2 regions of the Pseudoduganella albidiflava genome follow, and region 2 is predicted to be linked to the other one. Evidence: predicted binding sites of a transcription regulator. Region 2 holds the regulator's gene; the other holds the start of a gene.
What was found. The regulator FNR, encoded in region 2, switches genes on or off when oxygen is low (the NO sensors DNR and NnrR bind a similar motif). The targets are predictions, from matches to a motif close to TTGATNNNNATCAA.
Positions count from the first base shown of each region.

Region 1: a site for FNR is predicted at 3,100-3,113, ahead of EYF70_RS27810 (XrtA system polysaccharide chain length determinant). Genes of this name have one in related genera too.

Region 1 is NZ_CP036401.1:6,706,421-6,711,062, reverse strand. It holds gene EYF70_RS27835 (HprK-related kinase A) at 1-339, opposite strand, end outside; gene EYF70_RS27830 (HPr-rel-A system PqqD family peptide chaperone) at 347-580, opposite strand; gene EYF70_RS27825 (hypothetical protein) at 580-1,146, opposite strand; gene EYF70_RS27820 (XrtA/PEP-CTERM system exopolysaccharide export protein) at 1,327-1,965, opposite strand; gene EYF70_RS27815 (S1 family peptidase) at 2,141-2,896, opposite strand; gene EYF70_RS27810 (XrtA system polysaccharide chain length determinant) at 3,198-4,642, shown strand, end outside.
Region 2 is NZ_CP036401.1:7,015,822-7,020,463, reverse strand. It holds gene ccoP (cytochrome-c oxidase, cbb3-type subunit III) at 1-875, shown strand, start outside; gene ccoG (cytochrome c oxidase accessory protein CcoG) at 907-2,292, shown strand; gene EYF70_RS29195 (FixH family protein) at 2,303-2,809, shown strand; gene fnr (fumarate/nitrate reduction transcriptional regulator Fnr) at 2,960-3,718, opposite strand; gene EYF70_RS29185 (response regulator) at 3,901-4,642, shown strand, end outside.

The DNA of each region.
Region 1 (4,642 bases), 310 kb from region 2:
GCGGTTGGCGCGGCTCGACACGCACCAGTTCAGTCCCCATTCGAACATCGGGAACGCCTGGTCCAGCGGCAGCGGCTTGAACATCGAGCGGCCATCGTACAGCAGCGTGACTTGTGGCCGCAGCCAGCGCCGCAGCGTGACGGGACGGACCAGGTCGAGGTGAAAATCGGCAAAACCTTCGCGCAGCGGATAGTCACCGTACAGCAGATGAATGCCGTCGGCGACGCTGGCGATGGGCGAGCGCAGCAGCGTGGTGAAGCGGCCGGTGCGCAGGTGAATGCCCGGCCCGGCAAGGTGCTCGCCCAGCTGGGCACGGGTCAGGCTGCCAACGGTCGTCATGTGCGGCTCAGCAGGGTTCAATCAAGTCGAGCCGGCGCAGCGTGGCCAGCAGCTCGGCCAGCTCCAGTGCGGCCAGCTCTTCCGGGGTCACATCCCCGTCGCGCAATGCCAGCAACAGCGCCATCGCTTCCTCGGACAACAGATGGGTATCGCCGGACAGGTCGTTATACAGTACGAAGGCGCCGTCCCAGCCGCGGTGCAGCAGGGCCTGGCCAGGAACGAGACGCCAGGTTGAAGCCATCAGTACATGGTGCCTTGCAGATACTCGACGATCTTGGCGCCATCCCACTTCACGCCGGCCGTCGGCGTGTAATAGCCTTTGGCCTGGTATTCCAGCCAGATGCGCTGCAGCATGGGCACCGTCTGGAACGTCGACAGGCCCGCCTGCACGTTCAGGTAGGCCGCCATCAGGTGCCGGCCAATGCCGTCCCTGTCCCATTTTTTGGGATCGAGGATTGCGATCTGGGTAGAGCCGCCATATGACTTCGCGTTCTGGCTGTTGCAGCTGAAGACACGGGTATAAGGCGCGTTCTTGTCGCAACCGCGAGGCCAGCCGGCATTCTTCCAGTAGCCGGGCGACCGGCCGGCACAGGTCGGCGGCGGGCCGCGGAAGCTTTGCAGGCCGCCGGACAGGAAGCCCGATGGGGTCGTGCATACCTCGGCTGCCATGCCGGGCTGGCTGTGCAGTGTCAGCAATACGCCGGAGGCGGCAACGCCAGCGCGGGCAAAGCGGCGCCGCGCCGCGCCTTCAGACGACAGTTCTGCCGTGACGGGAACTGGTGCGTCATGCTGTTGTTCGGTGGCCACGTCGGTTTCCTTCTTGGTGGTCGGTCAGTTGGTTGGGTATTGCGAAAATACTAAGCAATTACCGTTCCTGACCGCCGAAGCCTGTTCGTAAACTTTGTAAATCAATGACTTGGGGCAAAGGAACGCGCCATTTCGATTGATTTTGCGCAGAGGCTGTAAAAATTCTCGACAGCGGATAGCTTAGAAGAAGCTTTCCGGGATCACGAGGATGTCGCCGGGACGCATCGACACGTTCGCCGAGATATCGCCTTCCTTGATCAGGTCGTTCAACCGCACACGATATTGTTGCTGTTTGCCGTCCACGTTGCGGATGATCGTGGCCTTGTTTCCAGCGGCAAATTCCGTCACGCCGCCCACCGCTATCAGCACGTCCATCAGCGACATGTCGCGCCGGTAAGGCAATGCCTGCGGTCGCGCGGCCTGGCCGATCACGCGGATCTGTTCTCCATAGGTTCCCGTGAAACCAGTGACGATGACGGTGACGACCGGCTGCTGGATGTACTTGGCCAGCGCCTTTTCGATGTCGCGTGCCAGTTCGGTAGGGGTCTTGCCGCTGGCTTCGAGATCCTCGACCAGCGGAGTTGTGATCTTGCCGTCCGGCCGCACGGGCACGCTTTGCGACACTTCAGGATTGCGCCAGACAACGATATTGACGTTATCGCCAGGGCCGATCAGGTAATGGGACGCCGGCGCGGGCCCCGCATCGACCATCGTATTGCCCGAACTGGCGCAACCGCCCAGGGCACCCAGCATGATCGCGCCTGCTGCCAGCCATTTGAACAGCGTTTGGTATTTCACGGGACTCTCCAGTCTGGTCATTGCAACGATAAGGTCCGAGCTGCAGTGAAGACTGCGGTCTGAACTGTGGCATCGAAGTGTGGCATCGACATGCGCCATCGCTCAGCGTTGGCAGTCATTACCTACTCGTAACTTTCATTGTGTAAATTTTGTGTTGCTTATTTTATACGAGACAACCAAGCGGTCGTGCAATTTTCTACTTCTTGGTATCACTTTGCTGCAACAATTCCCTGACGTAGTGCACCGGGATGGCATATGAAATTCCGCTCGGCTGGCTGATGGCATTTTCCTTCTGGCCCTTCAGGAAGGTCATATTCAGTACGCCGTACACCAGGCCGCTATCGGGGTCATACACAGGACTGCCGCTGTTGCCCGGATAGGCGGTGCCGTCGAGTTGCAGGATCTTGAAAGGGCGGCGTTGCAACTGGTTGATCGCGCGTGAATCCAGCCCGCGCGAAGTCAGCGAGGGCAGCATGATCGGTGTGATGGCCGACAGCATGGCCCGGTGGGTCACGGGCGTCAGTCCCAGGTTCATGCCGAGAGGGAAACCGGTGAAGGCCAGTGCCTGCCCTTCGGCGACGGCGCCGCTGCCGTCCAGTTGCAGCGCGGGGAGCGGTTTGCCGGTAAGCCGCAAGTGCGCCAGGTCGTGCTCGCGGTCGAGGGCGGCCACGGTCGCGGGACGAAAGTCCAGCTTGTCGCCCATGCCGATGACGATGCCCAGCGTTTCCATTTTCTCCACGTCCAGATTCGGCAGCGCATGGGCGTTGGTGATGATCGACAGGCCGTCGCCCACCGCGAAGCCGGTCGCGACGAAGACGATGGCGGGGCTGCGGGTGCGGAGCAGGGTACCGATGCCGACGACGGAAGGCTTGACGGACGGAATCGTATCCTTCAGCGCCGCGAAAACCGGCGGCGTGAACGCGAGCATGACAATCAGGCAGGCCGGCAGCACACGGTACAAAAGGCGGGTCACGGGGTTCATCGGCTCAGGATATCAGAAATGCATTAACTTACAGTGACAAAAAATTTCCAAAATAAAATTGTTTTTACGTATTGTCAGCGGTTTGCAACGCTCTATCGCGTGCCATGTTGTAAAGAAAAATTAATATCAACAGGCAACGCTTTCGTCGCACTTTCTGCGGTATGATAGAGCAATTGATGTAATTTAAGCAATATTCAGGAAGGCTGGCGGGTGGTGGCAAATGGCGTGGTTGTGGTGTCCTGAATGGCTTAGCTGAAAGCGAGTTAACAAGATGGCAGAAATGATGGCCCTGCTTTTGAGCTTCCTCAAAGCAATTGGCAAGTACCGCTGGTATGCGGTGGCAATCACCTGGTTGGTTGCCGTTGTCGGCTGGACCGTGGTGTCCAGGCTGCCCAATGATTACCAGGCTTCGGCGCGCGTTTACGTTGATACCCAAAGTATCTTGAAGCCTTTGCTTGCAAGCATGACCACGCTGCCAAATACGGAACAGCAAGTGATGTTCATGCGGCGCACGCTGATCAGCCGCCCGAACGTGGAACGCGTGCTGCGCATGGTCGATCTCGACATCACGGCGAAGACCCCGAAAGAACATGAAAAGATCGTCGACGAGTTGATGAACCAGATCCGGATCATCGGCACCGAGCGCGACGACATTTACACAATTTCCTATAACAATCCCAATCCGAAGCTGGGCAAGGACGTCGTGCAATCGCTGCTGACGATCTTCGTGGAAGGCAGTTTCGGCGGGAAGAAGCAGGAATCGGAAAAGGCGATCCAGTTCATCGATGACCAGATCAAGATGTACGAGGAAAAGCTGGCCACGGGTGAAAATGCGCTGAAGGAGTTCAAGATTCGCCACATGGGCCTGCTGCCACGGCAGGGCGGCGACTACGCGTCCGCCTACGGCGACCTGAGCGAAAAAATCAGCCAGGCCCGGCTGGAGTTGCTGGAAGCGGAAGAAGCGCGCAACGCGATCAAGCGCCAGATCGCTGGCGAAGACATGGCACCGGTGACCGATACGGCGGAACGGGCCATCGTCAATCCGGAAATCGATGGCCGCATTTCGAACGTGGAAAAGAACCTCGACCAGCTGCGCTTGCAGTTCACCGAGGAACATCCGGACATCGTGGCGGCCAAGCGCCTCCTCGGCCAGCTGGAGCAACGCAAGAAGGACGAAGCCAAGAAGGTTCGCGCAGCCGACCCCGGTGCCAGCTACAGCCCGATGCTCCAGCAGATGAATGTCCAGCTCTCCGTTGAGGAAGCGCGCATCGCATCGCTGAAGGCACGGGTGGGCGAATATTCGTCGCGCCTGGCGCAAATGCGGTCGCTGAGCACCCAGGCACCGGAAGTGGAAGCCCAGCTGGCCCAGCTGAACCGCGATTACGCCGTGAACAAGGAAAATTACGAGAAGCTGGTGCAGCGCCGCGAATCGGCCAAGCTGTCGGGTGACCTGTCCACGGTCACCGACATGTTGACCTTCCGCGTCGTCGATCCACCGTCGGTACCCAGTGTGCCGGCCGGGCCGAACCGGCCACGCCTGTACACGCTCGTCCTGCTGGGCGCGCTCGTTGCCGGCCTGGGCACTGCGCTGTTGCTGAGCCAGATCCGGCCGACCTTCCTCAGCCAGACCAACCTGCGCGAAGTCACCGGCCTGCCGATCCTTGGCAGCATCGGCATGAACTGGACGGACCAGCAGAAAGTGCGCCGCCGCCGCCG
Region 2 (4,642 bases):
TGCTGGGTATCCTGGGCTGCGGCGTGCTGCTGTACACGCAGTCCGTGCACAAGGTGTCCGCCGCGGATGCGGCCGCGGGCAAGGGGGTCGGAACGACAGGTCACGTCTGGGACGACGACCTGACGGAACTGAACACGCCGATGCCGCGCTGGTGGATGTGGCTGTTCTACCTGACGATCGTGTTCGGCGCCGCCTACCTGTTCCTGTACCCCGGCCTGGGCACCTACGCCGGCAAGCTGGGATGGCGCTCGGCCGGCCAGTACCAGCAGGAACTGGCGAAAGCCGACGAGGCCTATGGCCCGCTGTTCGACAAGTACCGCCGGCAAGACCTGAAGGCGGTGGCGGCCGATCCGCAGGCGCGCGCGATGGGCGAGCGGCTGTTCCTCACCTACTGCGCGCAGTGCCACGGCTCGGATGCGCGCGGCAACAAGGGCTTTCCGAACCTGGCGGACAGGGACTGGCTGCACGGTGGCGCGCCCGAGGCGATCAAGCAGACCATCATGCAGGGCCGCCATGGCGTGATGCCGCCGATGGGCGTGGCCATCGGTTCCGACAAGGATGTCGAGAACGTCGCGCATTATGTGCTGAGCCTTTCCGGCAGCAACGCGGCCGATCCGATCAAGAGCGTGTTCGGCAAGGGCAAGTTCACCGCCTGCCTGGCCTGCCATGGCGCCGGTGGTACCGGCAACCAGGCGCTCGGCGCGCCGAACCTGGCCGACAAGACCTGGCTGTACGGCGGCAGCGCCGACACGATCATGGAAACCATCCGCAAGGGCCGCGACAACACGATGCCCGCCTTCGGCGACTTCCTCGGCGAAGGCAAGGTGCACGTGCTGTCGGCGTACGTATGGGGCCTGTCCAACGACACGAGATGAAACAAGCCAGATGAAACGAAGTGAGACTGCCATGAACGCCCCCGTGCCGGAACAGGTGATCCGGATGTATGAAAAGCGCCAGCCGATCCATCCGCGCGAAACGGATGGCCGCTATGCGCGCCTGCGCTGGCTGTGCCTGTGGCTCACGCAACTGGCCTACTACGGCACGCCATGGCTCGTGTGGAACGGCCGCCAGGCCGTGCTGTTCGACCTGGGCACGCGCAAGTTCTACCTGTTCGGCCTGGTGCTGTGGCCGCAGGATTTCATCTACCTCGCGGCGCTGCTGATCATCTGCGCCTGGGGGCTGTTCCTGGTGACGGCGGTGGCGGGCCGCGTGTGGTGCGGCTTCGCCTGCCCGCAGACGGTCTATACCTCGATCTTCCTGTGGATCGAGCGCAGGATCGAAGGGTCGCGCGCCGCCCGCATCGCGCTGGACCGGCAAGGCCCGTCCGCCCGCAAGTTCGGCAAGCGCGTCGCCAAGCACCTCGCCTGGGGCGCCGTGGCGCTGTGGACCGGCTTCACCTTCGTCGGCTACTTCACCCCGGTGCGCGAACTGGGCACCGGAATCGCCACGCTGGCGCTGGGGCCGTGGGAATGGTTCTGGGTGCTGTTCTACGGCTTCGCCACGTACGGCAACGCGGGCTGGCTGCGCGAGCAGGTGTGCAAGTACATGTGCCCGTACGCCCGCTTCCAGAGCGCGATGTTCGACCGCGACACGCTGATCATCACCTACGACACGGGGCGCGGTGAACCGCGCGGCAAGAAGGCCACGGGCGGCGCCTGCATCGATTGCACGATGTGCGTGCAGGTCTGCCCGGCCGGTATCGACATCCGCAACGGCCTGCAGTACGAATGCATCGGCTGCGCCGCCTGCGTGGACGCGTGTAACAGCGTAATGGACAAGGTCGGCCAGCCGCGCGGCCTGATTCGCTACAGCACCGACCGGGCCATGACGGCGAACCTGGCGCCGGCAGAGATCCGCCAGCGGGCACTGCGCCCGCGCGTGCTGGCGTACGGCGCGGCGCTGCTGGCCATCACGCTGGCGGTCGGCTTCGCGCTGGCCACCCGCACGCCGCTGAAGATGGACGTGATCCGCGACCGCGGTTCGATGGGCCGCGAAGTGGACGGCGGCGCGATCGAGAACGTGTACCGGCTGCAGATCATGAACACCTCGGAGCAGCCGCACCGCTACCGGATCGCGGCCGCCGGGCTGCCCGGCCTGGCGCTGGCGACGGACGACGTGGTGGCACTGGCCGCCACCGAAACGCGCGCCGTGCCGGTGCGGGTGCGCGTGCCAGGGGAGGCACTGCGGGGCGCGGGCAAGACCGGCTCGAACCCGATCACATTCACGCTGACGGCGCTGGACGATGCGCGCCTGGCCGTCGAAGAACCCGCGGTCTTCATCGTGCCGCGCTGAGGAGATGACCATGCAAGCGATGACGATGTCCGCCACGCCCTGGTACCGCGAGCGCTGGCCTTGGCTCCTGATGGCCGGCCCGGCCGCCGTGCTGGTGGCCGGCTTCTATACCGGCTGGCTGGCCTTCGCGCAGCAGGACGCGCTGGTGGTGGGCGACTATTACAAGCGGGGCAAGGCGATCAACCAGGATTTGCGGCGCGACCGCACCGCCGCCGCGCTGCATGCCGCCGCCGCCCTGCGCTACGATGCCGCGCACGGGGTATTGCACGGCCGGCTATCGGCCAGCGCGCCGCTGCCCGGGCCCTTGCACGTGCACCTGGCGCACGCCACCCAGCCGGAGAAGGACTTGCGGCTCCTGGTGCGGCCCGATGCCGGCGGCAGCTTCGCCGTGCCGCTGCCGCTGCTCGAACGCAGCCGCTGGACCGTGCTGGTGGAAGACGAGCGGCGCACCTGGCGCCTGGAGGGGCAGTGGCAGTGGCCGGTGGAGCGTGAATTGACGCTGGCGGCTTCGGAATAAAGCAGGCGCCGCTGCTGCATCAAGCTGCATCGGTTGGCCGGCGAATACCGGTGGAAGCGCATGCATTCACCCCAAAGGCGAAGGACTGGGGTCAGACCCGTGGGGTCTGACCCCGGCATTTGCACTTGGGGTGGGCTTATCTAAGCGGCATCACGCGCAGGTCTCGGTCCCCGCCGTGATTGCCTTCAGCCGGGGCAGGTCGAGCACCTTGACCTCCCGGTTCGCCACCATCAGCAAGCCCTGCTTCTTGAACTTGTTCAGCAGCCGGCTGATGCTCTCGATCGTCAGCCCCAGGTAGTTGCCGATATCCTCGCGCGACATGCGCAGCTGGAACTCGGTGCTCGAGTAGCCGCGCGCCTCGTAGCGCGAAGCCAGGTTGACGAGGAAGGCGGCGAAGCGCTGTGTCGCCTGCATATTGCCCAGCAATAGCATCACGCTTTGCTCGCGCGTGATTTCCTGGCTCATCATGCGGTGGAAGTGGCGCAGCAGCGTGGGCATGTCCACCAGCAGCTGTTCCAGGCTGGCGAAGGGGATCTCGCAGACCTCGCTGTCTTCCAGCGCCAGCGCGCTGCAATAGTGCCTGTCGGTGCTGATGGCGTCCATGCCCAGCAGTTCGCCGCCCATCTGGAAGCCCGTCACCTGTTCTTCGCCGTTGGCGTTGATCTGGTAAGTCTTGAAATGGCCGAGCCGGATCGCGTACAGGTTCGTGAACGGCTCGCCGATACGGAACAGGTTCTCGCCCTTCTGCACCTTGCGGCGGCGGCCGATGATCTTGTCCAGCTTGTCCATGTCGCCCATGTCCAGCCCCATCGGCAGGCACAGCTGGTGCATGCTGCAGGTCGAGCAGCGTGCCTTGAGGATCTCGATCGTGGCGCCGGGCAGGGTCAGGGATGGCAGCTCATGCATCATTGTCGGGTCCGATGTCATCGTCCATTGTCGGTTGACCTCCAGTGTACTTGATCCCGCCTCGATCCCGCCTCGATCCCGCTGTCCGGGCAACCGCGCAACTTGCAGCTTGCGTGCCCTTCCGCACAGTGCGCCAGCGGGGAAGCGGCGCATAGTGTCCCGACAACATCGGGGCGGGGGAGACAATGCGTCCGCTTGGTATCAAAGCGAAAGTCGCGCTGGCGACGACCGTCACGTGCATCGTGATGATCGCGCTGGTCACCGTGCTGCAGGCCCGGCGCATGCAGGAGGATTTCACGCGCGTGCTGTTTGCCCAGCAGGATGCGCTGATCGCGCGCACCGCGCTCGAGGTGGATGAAAAGATGACGCTGCTGCGTGACATCGTTGCCGAATCGGCACGCTGGCAGCCCGGCGACATCTGCGCCGATCCGCCCGCGCTGCGTGCCCACTACGACTACCGCGCCGTCCTTCGCCTGTTCGATGACATCATCGTCGTCAGCCCGGCCGGCACCATCGTGGCCGATATCCCCGCGCTGCCGGGCCGCCCCGGCGTCAGCGTCACGGACCGCGCGTACTTCCAGCGGGTCATGCAGGAAAAGGCGCCCCTGATCGCGGAACCGGTGATCGGCAGGGCGAACCGGCAACCTGTCGTGCAGATGGTCGCCCCCGTGCTCAGCGAGGAAGGCGAGGTGGCCTGCGTGCTGATCGGCGTGCTGCGCCTGTACAAGAACAACCTGCTGGGCCACCTGCGCACGGCCAAGGTGGGCCGCACCGGTTACTACTACATCGTCACCGGCTACGAACCATCGGTCTACGTGGTGCACCCGGACCCTGCCCGCCTGCTGAAGCCACGCGGCCAGGAAGGCTATGCCGCCACCGTGCTGGCGATCCGCGGAGGGTTCGAAGGCACCACGATCAGCACCGACG